One region of the Embleya sp. NPDC025285 genome, then DNA from elsewhere that is predicted to be linked to it. Evidence: predicted binding sites of a transcription regulator. Region 1 holds the regulator's gene; each other region holds the start of a gene.
What was found. The regulator HrcA, encoded in region 1, represses chaperone genes, less so after heat shock. The targets are predictions, from matches to a motif close to TTNGCACTCNGNNNNNCNGAGTGCNAA.
Positions count from the first base shown of each region.

Region 2: the regulator HrcA is predicted to act here: its motif matches at 2,846-2,872, upstream of groES (co-chaperone GroES).
Region 3: the regulator HrcA is predicted to act here: its motif matches at 4,034-4,060, upstream of groL (chaperonin GroEL).

Region 1 covers NZ_JBVHLU010000024.1:86,636-92,716, forward strand. The annotation lists gene ACZ4FV_RS18535 (ribonuclease Z) at 1-385, opposite strand, end outside; gene ACZ4FV_RS18540 (histidine triad nucleotide-binding protein) at 392-754, opposite strand; gene ACZ4FV_RS18545 (16S rRNA (uracil(1498)-N(3))-methyltransferase) at 828-1,568, opposite strand; gene ACZ4FV_RS18550 (NAD(P)H-dependent flavin oxidoreductase) at 1,565-2,632, opposite strand; gene dnaJ (molecular chaperone DnaJ) at 2,829-3,959, opposite strand; gene hrcA (heat-inducible transcriptional repressor HrcA) at 3,962-4,978, opposite strand; gene ACZ4FV_RS18565 (MBL fold metallo-hydrolase) at 5,127-5,882, shown strand; gene ACZ4FV_RS18570 (DUF3097 domain-containing protein) at 5,912-6,081, shown strand, end outside.
Region 2 covers NZ_JBVHLU010000009.1:163,546-169,626, reverse strand. The annotation lists gene ACZ4FV_RS08750 (SDR family oxidoreductase) at 1-448, opposite strand, end outside; gene groL (chaperonin GroEL) at 634-2,262, opposite strand; gene groES (co-chaperone GroES) at 2,397-2,705, opposite strand; gene ACZ4FV_RS08735 (THUMP-like domain-containing protein) at 2,951-4,189, shown strand; gene ACZ4FV_RS08730 (polysaccharide deacetylase family protein) at 4,177-5,070, opposite strand; gene ACZ4FV_RS08725 (hypothetical protein) at 5,406-5,681, opposite strand; gene tsaD (tRNA (adenosine(37)-N6)-threonylcarbamoyltransferase complex transferase subunit TsaD) at 5,740-6,081, opposite strand, start outside.
Region 3 covers NZ_JBVHLU010000134.1:5,282-11,362, forward strand. The annotation lists gene ACZ4FV_RS46445 (hypothetical protein) at 1-225, shown strand, start outside; gene ACZ4FV_RS46450 (glucosyl-3-phosphoglycerate synthase) at 248-1,225, opposite strand; SAM riboswitch class I at 1,418-1,570, shown strand; gene thrC (threonine synthase) at 1,587-2,867, shown strand; gene ACZ4FV_RS46460 (ubiquitin-like small modifier protein 1) at 2,864-3,142, shown strand; gene ACZ4FV_RS46465 (cold-shock protein) at 3,564-3,767, shown strand; gene groL (chaperonin GroEL) at 4,219-5,844, shown strand; gene ACZ4FV_RS46475 (Uma2 family endonuclease) at 6,059-6,081, shown strand, end outside.

The DNA of each region.
Region 1 (6,081 bases):
CGGGGAGTTCGACGTGTTCTCCCGCCAACGGGTGTTCGATCAGCACGGCGGTCTCGTGGAACGCGGTCGCGTGGTGCAGGCGATCGAACCACTGTTGCCCACTGGCCGGGTAGTGCGCGGTCACCGGATGCGGCACACGATCCAGCGACATGCGCTGGATCACGCCGGGGAGGCCGAGACAGTGGTCACCGTGGAAGTGCGTGACGCAGATCCGGGTGATGTCGTGCGCGGCCACCCCGGCGTGCAACATCTGCCGCTGGGTGCCCTCACCGGGGTCGAACAACAACCCCTCGCCGTCCCAACGCAGCAGGTAGCCGTTGTGGTTGCGCTGCCGTGTCGGAGCCTGGCTCGCGGTGCCGAGGACGACGAATTCCCTGGTGGACACGTTCGACTAGCCGGGAGGCCAGCTCAGCCCGCGGCCGCCGAGCAGGTGCGCGTGCACGTGGAACACGGTCTGGCCGGCACCGGCGCCGGTGTTGAAGACGATCCGGTAGCCGGACCCGGCGATGTCCTCGGCGGCGGCGACTACCGCCGCCTCGGCGAGCAGCGTGCCCGCCAGTTCGGGTGCCTCGGCGCCCAGTTCGCCCGCGCTGGCGTAGTGCGCGCGCGGGATGACCAGGACGTGCGTGGGCGCCTGCGGGTTGATGTCCCGGAAGGCCACCACGTCCTTGGTCTCGTGGACGATCGTGGCCGGGACGTCGCCGGCGAGGATCTTGCAGAACAGGCAGTCGGCCTGGGGTTCCCCCGCAGCCATGGGTGCCTCCATCGGGTCCGAGTCGATCACGGGCGGTCGCCCCCGATCGTAGTCACGTCCCGCGCCCGGCGCTTCAGGCCCAGCGGCCGGAGCGGGCCAGCAGGACGGACGCGGCCGAGACGCCGGCCGTGGAGGTGCGCAGCACGGTCGGGCCGAGCCGGTAGGCGGTCGCGCCGGCGGTGGCGAACGCGGCCAGTTCCTCCGGGGACACCCCGCCCTCGGGACCGACCACCAGGACCAGATCGCCCTCGGTCGGCGTCGCGGCGGTCGCCAGCGGTTCGGTCGCCGCCTCGTGCAGGACGCCCGCGAACGCGGCGGCGCCGAGCAGGGCGGTGACCCGGCGCGTGCTCATCTGCTCGGTCACCTCGGGCAGGTGCGGCCGGCGGGCCTGCTTGCCCGCCTCGCGGGCGGTCGAGCGCCACTTGGCCAGGGCCTTCGCCCCACGCTCACCCTTCCACTGGGTGATGCAGCGGGAGGCGGCCCACGGCACGATCACGTCGACGCCGACCTCGGTCATCGTCTCCACCGCGAGTTCGCCGCGGTCGCCCTTGGGCAGCGCCTGGACCACCACGATCCGGGGCGTGGGGGCGGGTTCCTCGGTGCGCGAGTCGACGTCGACGTACAGCCTGTCCTTGCCCTCGGTGCGGTTGACCGTGCCGTACACGGCCAGTCCGGCGCCGTCCGCCAGGACGACCGGCTCACCGGCGACGAGCCGGCGCACCGTGACGGCGTGCCGGCCCTCGGCGCCGTCGAGGACGACCTGCCGGCCGTGCCGGATGGCGTCGCCGGGGGCGAGGAAGACGGGGGCGCTCAAGCGCATGCCTTTCGGGCGGCGGCCATCTCGTCGACGAGCCGGCTGATCACCTCTGCGGCCGGCTCCTCGCGGGCGAGGCGCCAGCCCTGACCGGCCCACAGGGCCAGGCCGTCGGCCTCGCCCCGGGCGGCGGCGGCCTTGCGGATCGGCGAGACCAGGTGGTGGACGAAGGGGTAGACCCCGGGAGCCTCGGCCTCGTGGCGGGCCACGAAGCCGTTGCGCAGTCCCCTGGCCCAGCGGCCGGAGAACGCGCGGGTGAGCACGCTGCGCTCGAACGCCGGGTCGGCGAGCGCGGCTTTGTGCGCGGCGGGCGCGCTGCCCTCCGGGCAGCGCAGGAAGGCGGTACCCAGTTGGGCCGCGCTCGCGCCGGCGAGCCGCACCGCCTCGATCTGTCGGCCGGTCATCAGGCCGCCCGCGGCGATCAGCGGCAGCTCGGTCTCGGCGGCGATCAGCGTGAGCAGGGTGAGCAGGCCGTACGGGGCGGGCGCGTCGGGGTTGGCGAATCCGCCCTGGTGGCCGCCGGCCTCGGCGCCCTGCACGCACAGCGCGTCGACCCCGGCGTCGGCGGCGGCGCGGGCCTCCTCGGGCGTGGTGACGGTGGCCACGGTCAGCGTGCCCGCGGCCCGCAGCGCGGTGATCGCCTCGGTGTCGGGCAGGCCGAAGGTGAAGCTCACGACCGGGACCGGGTGGGCGAGCAGCAGTGCGAGCTTGGCGTCCCAGTCGTCGCGTTCGCAGCCGGGGGCGGGCGTGCCGACGGTGCCGCCGTAGTGGGCGGCGGCCCGGGTGAGCGAGGCCGCGTAGCGCCGGGTCAGCTCGTCCTGGGCGCGGGTGGGCGTGGGGTGCGGCATGAACGCGTTGACCCCGAAGGGGGCGTCGCCGACCAGCGTGCGCAGTTCGTCGATCTCGGCGGCCAGCTCGTCGGCCGAGCGATACCCGGCGGCCAGGAAGCCGAGCCCACCCGCGCGGACCACCGCCGCCGCGAGCGCGGGTCCGGCGGCGCCGGCCATCGGCGCCTGCACGATCGGCAGTGCGGTGAGCCGGGTGGGGTCGGTATTCGTCGGCATCATGCTCCCCGTTCGCTCGGTGGGCTCGGCTCGGCTCGTGTCGCCCGGCCCAGCCTAGGGAGTGTCCGGCCGCGGACGGAGCCGCCGTCCCCTCGCCGACGCGCCGCGGGTGCCGAAGCGGCCGAAAATCGGCCCGTCCGACACCCGCGACCACGAAACCGCGCGCGGCGCGCCCTCGGGCGCGCCGCGCATCGTCTCAGCGTCCGTTGAACGCGTCCTTGAGCCGGGAGAACAGGCCCTGCTGCCCCGGCGTGAACTGACCCGAGGGGCGTTCCTCGCCGCGCAGCTTGGCCAGCCGGCGCAGCAGTTCCTCCTGCTCGGGGTCGAGCTTGCTCGGCGTCTGCACCTCGACGTGCACGATCAGGTCGCCCCGGCCGCCGCCGCGCAGGTGGGTGATGCCGCGCCCGTGCAGCGGGATCGACTGGCCCGACTGGGTGCCGGGGCGAATGTCGATCTCCTCGGTGCCGTCCAGCGTCTGCAACGGCACCTTGGTACCCAGCGACGCCGCCGTCATCGGGATGGTGACCGTGCAGTGCAGGTCGTCGCCGCGCCGCTGGAAGGTGGTGTGCGGGACCTCGACGATCTCCACGTACAGGTCGCCGGCCGGGCCCCCGCCGGGGCCGACCTCGCCCTCGCCCGCGAGCTGGATCCGGGTGCCGCTGTCCACGCCCGCCGGGATCTTGACGGTGAGCGTGCGCCGCGCGCGAATCCGGCCGTCGCCCGCGCACTCGGGGCACGGGTGCGGGACCACGGTGCCGAAGCCCTGACACTGCGGACACGGCCGCGACGTCATGACCTGGCCCAGGAAGGACTTGGTGACCTGGCTGACCTCGCCGCGACCGCGACACATGTCGCAGGTCTGCGCCGTGGTGCCGGGCGCCGCGCCCTCGCCGTTGCACGTGTTGCACGTGACGGCGGTGTCCACCTGGATCTCGCGGGTGGTGCCGAACGCGGCCTCTTCGAGGGTGATCTCGATCCGGATCATCGCGTCCTGGCCGCGGCGCGTGCGCGAGCGCGGACCGCGCTGGCTGGCCTGGCCGAAGAACGCGTCCATGATGTCGCTGAAGCCGAAGCCGGCTTGGCCGAAGCCGCCGCCCGCGCCGCCCCCGGAGGACAGCGGGTCGCCGCCGAGGTCGTACATCTGCCGCTTCTGCGGGTCCGAGAGGACCTCGTAGGCGTTGTTGATCTCCTTGAACCGGTCCTGCGTCTTCGGGTCCGGATTGACGTCCGGGTGCAGCTCCCGAGCCAGCCGGCGGAAGGCCTTCTTGATTTCCTCCGGGGTGGCGTCCCGCCGCACCCCGAGGACCTCGTAGTAATCGGTAGCCAACTCTACGACTCCGCGAGGATCTGTCCGACGTACCGTGCCACGGCGCGCACCGCTCCCATCGTTCCGGGGTAGTCCATTCGGGTCGGCCCGAGCACCCCGAGCTTCGCCAGCGTTTCCTGCCCACTGCCGTATCCGACGGCGACCACCGAGGTCGCGGCCAGTCCTTCGTGCATGTTCTCGTGTCCGATCCGCACGACCATGCCCGGGTCGGTCGCCTCGCCCAACAGGCGCAGCAACACGACGTGTTCCTCCAGTGCCTCCAGGACCGGGCGGATCGTGTTCGGGAAGTCCATACCGAAGCGGGTCAGGTTGGCCGTCCCGGCCAGGACGACCTTCTCTTCCTTGTGTTCGACCAGGGTGTCGAGCAGCGTGGCCAGGATGCCCGCCACGATCGGCCGTTCCTCGGCGGTGAACGGCTCGGCGAGGTCCTGGACCAGCAACGGCACATCGGCGAACCGCTTGCCGGTGATCCGGCTGTTCAGTCGCGCGCGCACGTCGGCGAGCAGGTTCTCGCCGACCGGGCCGGGGGTGTCCATCACCCGTTGCTCGACTCGGCCGGTGCTGGTGATCAGCACGAGCATGACGCGCGTCGGCGCGAGGGTGAGCAGCTCGACGTGCCGGATCGTCGAGCGGGTCAGCGAGGGGTACTGCACGACGGCCACCTGATGGGTGAGCTGCGCGAGCAGCCGCACCGTCCGGCCCACCACGTCGTCCAGGTCCACCGCGCCGGCCAGGAACGTCTGGATCGCCCGGCGCTCGGCGCCCGACAGCGGCTTGACACCCGCGAGCCGGTCGACGAACAGCCGGTAGCCCTTGTCCGTGGGCACGCGGCCGGCGCTGGTGTGGGGCTGCGTGATGTAGCCCTCCTCCTCCAGCGCGGCCATGTCGTTGCGAATGGTGGCCGGGGAGACCCCGAGGTTGTGTCGGTCCGCGAGCGCCTTGGAGCCGACCGGCTCCTGGGTCGCCACATAGTCCTGCACGATGGCGCGCAGCACGTCCTGCTTGCGATCGTCGAGCATGGTGCGCACCTCCTGACCCGTTGTTCCGCCCGTTGCCTGTCCCGTTCGCGGCGGTTCGTCACGCTGGTTGGCACTCCGTCCCGCCGAGTGCCAGTGTACGGGTCACCCGATCCGGACCGTACCCCTGAGTCCGTGCCAAGGTTGACGCATGGTACGCGCCGAACAGCCGAAACACGCCACCTGGGAGCCGATCGGACCGGGCGTCCTGCGCCGTCGGCTGCCCGGCCTGGAGCTGAATGTGGCGGTCGTCACGGGACGCGACGGGATCCTGCTCGTGGACACCGGATCGCACGACCACGAGGCCGCGAATCTGCTGGCCTCGCTGGCTCGTGAGCTGCCCGCGCACGACCTGCCCGACCGGGTGGTCGCGGTGGTGAACACGCACGGTCACTTCGACCACTGCTTCGGCAACGACGAGGTGCTGCGCGCCTTCCCCGACGCCGAGGTCTGGGGCCACGCGGACCTGCCGGACTATCTGGAGCGGTACGCCGAGGCCGGTCGCGCGAGCGGCATCTCGCACGGCTTCGACCCGGATCTGATGAACGCCGCGCGGATCGTGCCGCCGACCCGGCTGGTGGCCCGCGAGCAGCCGGTGACCGTGGACCTCGGTGGGCGCGAGGTGGTGTTGTACGCGCCGGGCCGCGGACACACCGATCACGACCTGGTCGTGCACGTGCCCGACTGCGGTGTGCTGATCGCCGGCGACATCGTCGAGGAGAGCGGACCGCCGCTGTTCGGCTCGGACGCGTTCGCCGCCGAGTGGAGCGATTCGCTGGCCCGGGTGCGCGCGCTGGACGCGAGTGTCTGGCTGCCCGGACACGGCGCGGTGGTCGACACGGAGTTCGTGATCCGGCAGAACCGGTGGCTGGCCGACGTCGCCGCCGGGCGCGTCGTACCGGACTGACGGACCGTCACCCGGCTAGCGTCACCGTCATGCGCAGTTACGGACCCGAGTCGCTGATCCCGGGATGGAAGAAGGACAAGCCCGTCCCGGAGGTCGCGGCCGATCGCGATCTGGTGGTGGAGGAGGCGTCCACCGGCTTCTGTGGCGCGGTGGTCCGGGTGGAGAAGACCCCTGAGGGGTTCACCGTCACGCTGGAGGA
Region 2 (6,081 bases), on a different contig from region 1:
ACTCGCCGAACGCCTCGGTCGCCGCCGTCGCGCCCGCCTCGTCGCCCGCCAGACACAACTCGGCCACCTCCACCGGCCAGTTCGGCTGGGCGGTCGTCGAGTTCGAGCTGATCAGCACGACGGACGCGTTCGTGCCGGCCGCGAGCAGCGGACGCAGCCCCTCCAGGAGCGCGATCGCGCCGAAGTAGTTCACCGATACGAGCAGACCGCCCGGGCGCCCGGTGGCCGCCGCCAGACCCGCGAAGGGCACGAAGCCGTCGAGCGCGCCGCCGGACAGTTCGGTGACCCCGGCGATCGCCTCGGCGCGACCCTCGGCCGTGCTCAGGTCCACCTCGACGTCGGCGTCGTGCAGGTCGACGCCGATCACCCGGTGGCCGTCCGCCTCCAGCCGGGCCTTGGTCGCGGCGCCCAGACCCGAGGCCGCTCCGGTGATCGCGTAGGTACCCATGTCTCTCCTTCGATGGTGCTCGACCGACGGCGCTCGACGGCAGTCGCCCGGCCGACTCCTGACGGTCCGTCAGTTGACGGCTCCCGGCACTCTCGCAGATCGGGCCGGCACCGGAAAGGCCGACGGGCCCGACCGCTGCGAAGCGGTCGGGCCCGTCGGGGTGTCGCGAGGCGTCGCGGGTGGAACTAGTGCGAGTGGCCGTGGCCGCCGTGGTTGTGCGCGGCGGGCTCTTCCTCGGCCGGCTTCTCGACGACCAGGGTCTCGGTCGTGAGCAGCAGCGACGCGATCGACGCGGCGTTCTGCAGCGCGGAACGGGTCACCTTGACCGGGTCGATGACGCCCGAGTCGACCAGGTTGCCGTACTCGCCGGTCGCGGCGTTGAAGCCGTGCCCGATGCCGAGCTCCTGCACCTTGTTGACGATGACGTAGCCCTCGAGGCCCGCGTTCTCGGCGATCCAGCGCAGCGGCTCGACCGCGGCGCGACGCACGACCGCGACGCCGGTCGCGATGTCGCCGGTCTGGCCGAGGTTGTCGGCGAGCACGGAGACGGCGTGCACCAGGGCGGTGCCGCCGCCGGCGACGATGCCCTCCTCGATGGCCGCGCGGGTCGCGGAGACCGCGTCCTCGAGACGGTGCTTCTTCTCCTTGAGCTCGACCTCGGTGGCCGCGCCCACACGGATCACGCACACGCCGCCGGCCAGCTTCGCGAGGCGCTCCTGGAGCTTCTCGCGGTCCCAGTCGGAGTCGGTGTCGTCGATCTCGCGCTTGATCTGCTTGACCCGGTCCGCGATCGCGGCGGCGTCGCCGGCGCCGTCGACCAGGGTGGTCGCGTCCTTGGTGATGGTGATGCGACGGGCGCTGCCCAGCACCTCCAGGCCGACCTGGTCGAGCTTGAGGCCGACCTCGGGGGCGATGACCTGACCACCGGTCAGGATCGCCATGTCCTCCAGCATCGCCTTGCGGCGGTCGCCGAAGCCCGGGGCCTTGACCGCGACGGCGTTGAACGTGCCGCGGATCTTGTTCACGACCAGGGTCGACAGCGCCTCGCCGTCGACGTCCTCGGCGACGATCAGCAGCGGCTTGGACGCGCCGGCCTGGATGATCTTCTCGAGCAGCGGCAGCAGTTCGGCGATGGCCGAGATCTTGCCCTGGTGGATCAGGATGTACGGGTCGTCGAGGACGGCCTCCATACGCTCCTGGTCGGTGACCATGTACGGCGACAGGTAGCCCTTGTCGAACTGGAGGCCCTCGGCGAACTCCAGCTCCAGACCCATGGTCTGGGACTCCTCGACGGTGATGACACCGTCCTTGCCGACCTTGTCCATGGCCTCGGCGATCAGCTCGCCGATCTGCTGGTCCTGCGCCGAGAGCGCGGCGACGGCGGCGATGTCCTCCTTGCCGTCGATCGCGCGGGCGGTCTTGAGCAGCTGCTCGGATACCGCGGCGACCGCGAGGTCGATGCCCTTCTTCAGGTCCATCGGGGCCGCGCCGGCGGCCACGTTGCGCAGACCCTCGCGGACGAGCGCCTGGGCCAGGACCGTCGCGGTGGTGGTGCCGTCACCCGCGATGTCGTTGGTCTTGGTCGCGACTTCCTTGGCCAGCTGCGCGCCGAGGTTCTCGTACGGGTCCTCGAGCTCCACCTCACGGGCGATCGTCACGCCGTCGTTGGTGATGGTCGGGGCACCGAACTTCTTGTCGATCACGACGTTGCGGCCCTTGGGGCCGAGCGTGACCTTGACGGTGTCGGCCAGCGCGTTGACGCCGCGCTCCAGCGACCGCCGGGCCTTCTCGTCGAACTGGAGGATCTTCGCCATGAGGGTCTTCGTCCTTAAAGGTTGCTAGTCGACGTCGTACAACCGACTCCGCCCCGGGTCCACCGGCCGACAAGGCAGGGCGATCCGGGGCGGGGTCGTCGAACCGTCACCGGTTCCGGCGCGTCAGCGCGATGTCACTTCTCGATGATCGCGAGCACGTCGCGAGCCGAGAGAACGAGGTATTCCTCGCCGTTGTACTTCACCTCGGTGCCGCCGTACTTGCTGTACAGAACGGTGTCACCGACGCTCACGTCGAGCGGCAGACGCTGACCGTCCTCGAAACGACCCGGGCCCACAGCCAGGACGACGCCCTCCTGGGGCTTCTCCTTGGCGGTGTCCGGGATCACGAGACCCGACGCGGTGGTCTGCTCGGCCTCAAGCGTCTGGACCACGATGCGGTCCTCGAGCGGCTTGATGGCAACCTTGGTGTTGGCGGTCGTCACGATGCGACCTCCCCCTTCGGAGATCTCACGGAAAAATGTCTGTCGGCGATGGGACAGATCCGTCGTCGCGGGTGCCGGACCTGCTCGTATCGCACTGGCACACTCATGGGGAGAGTGCCAGCACAGACACTAGGTGGCGGTTAGCACTCCGTCAACCAGAGTGCCAGATTCAGCGCGTCGGACCGCATTGTTCATACCGGTGGCCTTCCCGACGGGGGCCGGCGGCGCTCGGCGAGAATGGGCGCGTGCACACCGAAGCTTTCACCGCGCTGCTGACCGACGAGGGCCGTTCGCTGTTGGACCTGCTCGCCGACCACGAGATCGGCGAAGAGCTGTCGTTGGCCACCCGGCTGCGTCGGGAGCACTCGCCGGAGCTGGTGGCCGCCGCGCTCACCCAGTCCCGGCTGCGGCAGCGCGGGCGGGCCAAGTTCGGTGCGGACGCGGCGCGGATGTACTTCACACCCCATGGGCTGGAACAGTCCACCCGCACCTCGGTGGCCGAGCACCGGGCCGCCCGGCTGGTCGCGGCCGGCGGGATCGACCGGGCCGTGGACCTGTGTTGCGGCATCGGCGGCGACGCGCTCGCGCTGGCCCGCGCCGGGATCGCCGTGCACGCGGTCGACCTGGACCCGCTGACCTGCGCGGTCGCCCGGGCCAACGCCGACGCGCTGGGCTTGGCGCACCTGCTCACCGTCGAGTGCGCGGACGTGACCGAGGTGGAGTTGGGCGGGTACGACGCGGCGCTGATCGACCCGGCGCGGCGCACCGCCCGGGGCCGCACCTTCGACCCCCGGGCGTACTCGCCGCCGTTCTCGTTCCTGACCACGCTCGCCGCCCGGGTGCCGTGCGGCGCGGCCAAGGTCGCGCCCGGCATCCCGCACGAGATCGTGCCCGAGGGCATGGAGGCCGAGTGGGTCTCCGATCGCGGCGACGTCAAGGAGGCGGTGTTGTGGTGGGGCCGGCTCGCGCGCGGCGGCCTGCGCGCCACCGTGCTGCCCGCCGGCGCCGCGCTGGCCTCGGGCCCGGCTCGCCGGGCACCGGTGGGCCCGGTCCGCCGCTACCTCTACGAGCCGGACGGCGCGGTGATCCGGGCGCACCTGGTGGCCGAGGTGGGCGAGTTGGTGGACGGCAACCTGGTGGACGAGACGATCGCCTACCTCGCCTCGGACAAGCTGGTCGCCACCGCGTTCGCGAGCGTGTACGAGATCACCGACGTGTTGCCGTTCAATCTGAAGCGGCTCAAGGCCCTGTTGCGCGAGCGCGGCGTCGGCAACCTCACGGTCAAGAAGCGCGGCTCGGCGGTCGAACCCGAGGAGGTCCGCCGCCGGGTCGGGCCGACCGGCCCGAACGCGGCCACGGTGCTGCTGACCCGGGTGGCGGGCGCGCCCACGATGTTGATCGGGCAGCCGGTGTCCCCGGGGCAGCCCACCGGCCCGGGCCTCGGCGGGGTGCTCGACCGGCCGGGAGGACCTCAACCGATGTAGTCCTCCAGGCGCGCGACCGTGTAGCCCTGGGCCTGGATCTTGCGCAGCATGTTGCCGAACATCTCGGTCATCGTGGTGCCCTTGAGCTCACCGGGCCCGCGGAAGTGGGCCAGGATGATGTCGCCCGGGTGCAGCTTCTTCTCGCCGACGTACTGCATGTCGTTGATCTGCATCGACTCCCGCCACTTGACGATCGCGTCGATCCCGCCGCAACCACCGGCCACCGTCTGCGTGGTCGCGTTCCAGTTGCCGTACGGCGGGCGGAACAGCGTCGGGCGCTTGCCGTAGATCTCGGCGAGCCGGTCCTGCTGACCGCAGATCTGGTGCTTCTGCGCCTCCGCGCCCAGCGTCTTGAGGTCCGGGTGGGACAGCGTGTGGTTCTGCACCGTGGCGCCGAGCGCCTGGAGCTTGCGGAAGTACTCCGGGTCCTGCCGCACGTAGGTGTCGTTGAGGAACATCGACACCGGGATCCGCAGGTCCCGCATCATGTCGAGAAACCCGGGATCCTTCTCCGCCCCGTCGTCGATCGTGATGAACACGATCTTCTCCTCGGTGGGGATCTTGTCCACCACCGGCGGCTGGGGCCCGCCGGCCTTGATCGGCTTGACCGCGGGCGGGGCGGGCGGCGGGGTGAACGGCTTCAGGTTCCACTTCGCGGCAAGCGCGGCGGCGTCGGCGCCCGGGGTGTCCGGCTTCGCGGCGGGAGTGGGCCTGGTCGGGTCGGTGGACGCGCCGCCGGTGGGCCGGCCGGTGCCCTTGACCGCGGCGGTGTCGTCGGAGCCGCCGCAGCCGGTCAGCGCGACGAGCAGCGCACCGGCCAGGCCGATCAGGGCCGAGGTGCGGGCCGCGCCCCGCCGCTTTTGTACCGTTCGATGCGCCACTGTCGCCGGACCCTTTCGTTCGTGTGCTCCGATCGCGCCCACGCTACGCGTCGCGGCGGCCTGTCACGGTCCGGACAAGGGCTGTTCAAGGGACTGTCGAAGGACTGTTGAGCAGCCGATGAGCTGGGCACACTCCCGGCAAGGCCAATGGCACGTGCGGCGGCACGCAGCCATCAGCCAAGGCACTCGGCCCGCGTCCGGCTTGCGAATGGCCTCCTCGTCGGACGCGGGTCGAGTGTTGCGCGGAACCGGACGCCGGACTCCGACGCGGACCGGCAACTCCGCCGCGGACCGGAACGCCCACTCGCGCGTGTCGGCCCGAACGCGGCGCCCGGTCAGGGGCCGACGCTGAGCCGTTCGAAGCTCCACGCGTGCGGCGTGCGGGCGACCAGCGCGGCCGGGGGGTCCGGCAGCGACACCGGCTCGCCGGTCCACAGCGCGATCACCACGACCCGGTCGCCGTCCCGCTCGTCGGAGGAGGCGAACACCTCGACCCGTTCCAGGCCGGGCGCGTCGACCAGGACCGGCAGCGCCGCGGCGTGCACCCACGCGGCCAGCGCCGCTCCCCCGCCGGCCTCGGCCCTGGCCTCCCACATCGCCGCGATCGCCATCTCGCCTCTCCCGTTTCCACCGTTCCCGAACCGTCGTACTCCGCGTGAGCGCCCGCGCCTACGACAGCGCCTGGGTCACCGTGACCGGCATCGAGGAGTCGGCCGGGATGGACAGCGTGGAGGGGGCCCGGTCCCGGGCGACCATCTCGGCGCCCAGCGCGGCGACCATCGCGCCGTTGTCGGTGCACAGGCCCGGCCGCGGCACCCGCAGCACGATCCCGGCCGCGTCGCAGCGCTCCTGCGCCAGGGCGCGCAACCGCGAGTTGGCCGAGACGCCGCCGCCCATCATCAGGTGCTCGACGCCGTTCTCCTTGCAGGCGCGGATCGCCTTGCGGGTCAGCACGTCCACCACCGCCTCCTGGAAGGAGGCCGCGACGTCGGCCACCGGCACCGCCTCGCC
Region 3 (6,081 bases), on a different contig from region 1:
GGCGGCGATCCGGCCTGGGACACGCCCGTGCCGAGCGCGCGCGAGATCGCGGCGGCGACCGCGACGGTGGCCTGCCGGGCCGAGCACAACGTCGCGGGCACCTGGTACGCGGTCGACGTGGCGTATCAGCGACAGGCGATCGAGCGTGAGGCCGCGGCGCTGACCCGGGTGCGGGCGGCCCGGGAGAACACCGTGCGCAAGGTCGCGGAGGTGCTCGGCAACTGAGCCCGCCGGCCCCGCCCGGCGATCAGCGCTCGACCAGGCGGGTTCGTGCGCGGTAGGCGGGCACGGTCGCCATCGCCGGCCGCTCCCGGGCCGCGACGTCGTGCGTACGCAGCCGGAAACCGCCCTCGTCCCGCTCGAACTGGGTCAGCGCGGTGCTCAGCTCGACCGGGTGCGCGCCGTTCGGGCCGCGCCGCAGCCGGCGCTCGACGGCCTGGAGTATCTCCGCCGCCATCCGGCCCAGCCCGGCCTCGTCCTGGTGGTTGTGCCGGCGCACCCCCACGTCCACCTGGGCCATCGCGTCCAGGCCGACCAGGCGCAGGGTGTCCACGAGCATCGCGGTCTCGACGCCGTAGCCGCACGGGAAGGGCAGTTGTTCCAGCAACGAGCGGCGGGCCGCGTACTCGCCGCCGAGCGGCTGGACGAAACCGGCGAGTTCCGGCCAGTGCAGGTTGAGCAGCGGACGCGCGACCAACTCGGTCACCCGGCCGCCGCCGGCGGGCACGATCGTGTCGCCGATCTCCAGCGGCCGGTCGTACATCGCCTTGACCAGTTGCACCGAGGTGTCGGTGAGCAGCGGGCCGAGGATTCCGGTGACGAAGTCGGCCGAGAAGTCCTTGAGGTCGGCGTCCACGAACGCGACGATGTCGCCGTCGGTGACCAGGAGCGAGCGCCACAACACCTCGCCTTTGCCGCGCACGGCCGGGATCGCGGGCAGGATGTCGTCGCGGTGCACGACCCGCGCGCCCGCGTCCGCCGCGATCCGGGAGGTGTCGTCGACCGATCCGGAGTCGACCACGACCAGTTCGTCCACCAGCGGCGCGCGCTCGATCAGCTCGGTGCGGACCACCTTGACGATGTCCCCGACGGTCGCCGCCTCGTTCAACGCCGGCAGGACGACGCTGACCCGAGTGTCTCGTTTGGCGTCAAGAAGCTTGTCGACGGGCCAGTCCGCGGCGACGGAGGACCGTCGTCGAAGCCAGGCGCTCACCTCGGGCTGCACGTTCGAAATCCCCTGTCGTCGCCGGTGTTCCGGCCTCGGTCACGGCCACCCTCCATCGTCTCGCGAGGTGGACCGGATGATCGACGCGGCACCGGTTCGGTTACAGTCGTCGTCACCGGTAACGACGATCGCACGTCGTGCCGGACAAACGCGGACCGGCCACCTCGCGAAGGGTGTGTCCACCGCCATAGCAGCTCATCCAGAGGGGCAGAGGGAACGGCCCGTTGAAGCCCCGGCAACCATCCGATCGTCATTCCTCGTGACGCGCTTTCGGCGCGAGCGAGCACCGGCGGATCGGACAGGTGCCAAGTCCGGCCCGTGGAACCCCACGGGTAAAGATGAGGACAGAAAGGCCCTCGCCATGGCGACACCCACCGCCACCCGTTCCACCAGCGCCACCTCCACCTCCACCTCCTTCGGTCCGGCCGTCGCGCTGTCGTGTCGCGAGTGCGGCGAACGCACCGAACTGGGTCCCAAGTACGCCTGCGAGTCCTGTTTCGGCCCGCTCGAGGTGGCCTACGACTTCGGCACCGTCACACGTGAGCAGATCGAGGCCGGCCCGCAGAACATCTGGCGCTACGCGCCGCTCCTGCCGGTGTCCGCGGACGTCGCGTCCCGGCCCAATCTGAACCCCGGTTTCACCAAGCTGGTCCGCGCCGAGAACCTGGGCCGCGAGCTGGGCATCGCGAAGCTGCACGTCAAGGACGACTCGGGCAACCCGACGCACTCCTTCAAGGACCGCGTGGTCGCGATCGCCGTCGAGGCCGCGCGCACGTTCGGCTTCACCACCCTCTCCTGCTCCTCCACCGGCAACCTGGCCGGCGCGGTGGGTGCCGCCGCCGCCCGGGCGGGCCTGCGGAGCTGCGTGTTCATCCCCTCCGACCTGGAGGCCGGCAAGGTCGTCACGGCGGCCGTGTACGGCGGCGAGCTGGTCGCCATCGAGGGCACCTACGACGAGGTCAACCGGTTCTGCTCGGAGCTGATCGGCGACCCGGCCGGTGAGGACTGGGGCTTCGTCAACGTCAACCTGCGGCCGTACTACGGCGAGGGTTCCAAGACGCTCGCGTACGAGATCGCCGAGCAGCTCGGCTGGCGGCTGCCCGAGCAGATCGTCATCCCGATCGCGTCGGGTTCGCAGCTCACCAAGATCGACAAGGGCTTCCGCGAGCTGATCGCGCTGGGGCTGGTCGAGGACGCGCCGTACAAGATCTTCGGCGCGCAGGCCACCGGGTGCTCCCCGGTGGCCGCCGCGTGGAAGGCCGGCCACGACGTGATCCGCCCGGTGCGGCCGGACACGATCGCCAAGTCGCTCGCGATCGGCAACCCGGCCGACGGCCCGTACGTGCTGGACGTGTGCAAGCGCACCGGCGGCGCGGTGGAGGACGTCACCGACGCCGAGGTGGTCGAGGCGATGAAGCTGCTGGCCCGCACCGAGGGCATCTTCGGCGAGACCGCCGGTGGCGTGACCGTCGGCTGCCTGCGCAAGCTGCTCGCGTCCGGCGCGCTGGACCCGGACGCCGAGACGGTCGTGCTCAACACGGGCGACGGCCTCAAGACGTTGGACGCGGTCACGCCGACCACCGGCGCCACCGCGACCATTCGACCCACTCTGGAATCCTTCCGAAAGGCCGGCCTGGCATGAGCGTCTCCGTTCGCATCCCGACGATCCTGCGCACCTACACGGGTGGGGCGGCCGAGGTGTCCGTCGAGGGAAGCACCCTCGCCGAGGTCCTGGACGCCCTGGAAAAGGACCACACCGGAATTCGCGCACGCATCCTCGACGACGAGGGCAAGCTGCGCCGCTTTGTGAATCTGTACGTGAACGACGAGGACGTGCGCTTCGCGGACGGTCTCGCCACCACGATCCCCGACAACGGCAGCGTTTCGATCATCCCGGCGGTCGCCGGCGGTTGCTGACGCGATAGGCGACCTTGTCGATCTTCATCGGCACGGACCACGAAACGGAACCGAGAAATCCGCCGTCCGGAGCACCGGGCGGCGGATTTCCTCTCTCCCCGGCCGACGTGCGTTACACGTGTTTACCCGGGTCCATTTCCCCGCTTTGGCGGCGTTGCGTCGGTAAACCCGTGGTCGAGATCACACCCGATATGTATCGAAAGTCGTTTTCCTGACGTATTGAAATACGGCTTTCCTGGTGATTCACGAAGAATGCGAGCTTTATTCACTCGGGAATTCTCGTCCGATTGACCTGTTGCTCCGGGCATCCGTCCGGATACATTCAGCCGCGGTCGTAGCGGAAGGCCGGGTCCTTCTGGATACGAACCCGGAGCTGCGGCGTGCAGTATCCGTGAAAGGGCCAGTAACAGGGGAGTTAGGAATGGCTCAGGGCGCCGTCAAGTGGTTCAACGCGGAGAAGGGGTACGGCTTCATCGCGGTCGACGGTGGTGCGGACGTTTTCGTCCACTACAGCGCGATCCAGATGGACGGGTACCGGACGCTCGAGGAGGGGCAGCGAGTCGAGTTCGAGATCTCGCAGGGGCAGAAGGGGCCGCAGGCCGACATGGTCCGCGTCACCGCCTGAACCAGGGGGCATCCGCTCCTCTGCTTGAAACGGTCCACACCACGGACTGCACGACACATCGCAGCACAACACTTGTCCCGATCTCTCGTCCGGCCTGTTGTCCGATGGTCGGATCGGATGCGTATCGGGTGTGATCAGCGACCGGGGCCCGGCCTTCCCGCCATGCGGGGGCCGGGCCCCGGTCGTTGTACGTGCGGCCGTGCGGACCCGCGCTTCGTGCGACACGCGCGGGGGTGTGCGCGGACGGGTCGGGACCGGCCGTTGCGCTTGCACTCGGCATGGTCGAGTGCTAATCATTGGCGTTAGCACTCTGGATGTGAGAGTGACAGAAACGGACCGAGCCGGTGAGGCTCGGCACCCGTGAGGGAGGGATCCTCGCGGTGGTCGGGTCGTCCGTCGCGGGCACCTGTGCGGTCCGGCACTCACCCCCGTTCTGGGAGGACTTCACCACATGGCCAAGATCATCGCGTTCAACGAGGAAGCGCGCCGCGGCCTCGAGCGCGGGATGAACCAGCTCGCCGACGCCGTCAAGGTCACGCTGGGCCCCAAGGGCCGCAACGTCGTGCTCGAGAAGAAGTGGGGTGCGCCCACCATCACCAACGATGGTGTGAGCATCGCCAAGGAGATCGAGCTCGAGGACCCGTACGAGAAGATCGGTGCGGAGCTGGTCAAGGAGGTCGCGAAGAAGACGGACGACGTCGCCGGTGACGGCACGACGACCGCGACCGTCCTCGCCCAGGCGCTCGTACGCGAGGGCCTGCGCAACGTGGCCGCCGGCGCGAACCCGATGGCCCTCAAGCGTGGCATCGAGAAGGCCGTCGAGGCCGTCTCCGAGCAGCTTCTCGCGCTTGCCAAGGACGTCGAGACGAAGGAGCAGATCGCCTCCACCGCCTCGATCTCCGCCGCGGACCCCCTGATCGGCGAGATGATCGCCGAGGCCATGGACAAGGTCGGCAAGGAAGGCGTCATCACCGTCGAGGAGAGCAACACCTTCGGTCTCGAGCTCGAGCTCACCGAGGGCATGCGCTTCGACAAGGGCTACATCTCGCCGTACTTCGCGACCGACATGGAGCGCATGGAGGCCGTCCTCGAAGACGCCTACGTGCTCATCGTCAACTCGAAGATCACCTCGGTGAAGGACCTCCTCCCGCTGCTGGAGAAGGTCATGCAGTCGGGTAAGCCGCTCATGATCATCTCCGAGGACGTCGAGGGCGAGGCCCTGGCCACGCTCGTCGTCAACAAGATCCGCGGCACCTTCAAGTCCGTCGCCGTCAAGGCGCCGGGCTTCGGCGACCGTCGCAAGGCCATGCTCGGCGACATCGCCATCCTCACCGGTGGCCAGGTCATCTCCGAGGAGGTCGGCCTCAAGCTCGACACCGCGGGTCTCGAACTCCTCGGCCGCGCCCGCAAGGTCGTCGTCACCAAGGACGAGACGACCATCGTCGACGGTGCCGGTGACTCGGACCAGGTCGCGGGTCGGGTCAACCAGATCCGCGCCGAGATCGAGAACTCGGACTCGGACTACGACCGCGAGAAGCTCCAGGAGCGTCTCGCGAAGCTGGCCGGCGGCGTTGCCGTGATCAAGGCCGGCGCCGCGACCGAGGTCGAGCTCAAGGAGCGCAAGCACCGCATCGAGGACGCGGTGCGCAACGCGAAGGCCGCCGTCGAAGAGGGCATCGTCGCCGGTGGTGGCGTGGCCCTGCTCCAGGCGTCGACCATCGCGTTCGACAAGCTCGAGCTGGACGGCGACGAGGCGACCGGCGCGAACATCGTGCGCCTGGCCGTCGAGGCCCCGCTCAAGCAGATCGCGGTCAACGCCGGCCTCGAGGGCGGCGTGGTTGTGGAGAAGGTGCGCAACCTGACCCCGGGTCACGGCCTCAACGCCGCGACCGGCGAGTACGTGGACCTCATCGCCGAGGGCATCATCGACCCGGCGAAGGTCACCCGTTCCGCGCTGCAGAACGCCGCGTCGATCGCCGCGCTGTTCCTGACCACCGAGGCTGTCATCGCCGACAAGCCGGAGAAGAACCCGGCCCCGGCCGGCGGCGCTCCGGACATGGGCGGCATGGACTTCTGATCCGCTGAGGATCGGTAGACCCGCACGGTCTTGACGCGAGAGGCGGTCCCCTTCGGGGGGCCGCCTCTTTCGCGTTCCCGGGACGGATTGCGGCGGTGTTCGAAGCGTGTTCGCTCGTTCGAGTGGCGGTGGCGACTTACCCTGAAATGGTCTCCGGGCGGCACATAGCGTCGCTCCTGCTACAGCGCGGACCGAGGTGGATGAGGTGGACGACATGACCGCACCCGTGATCGAGGC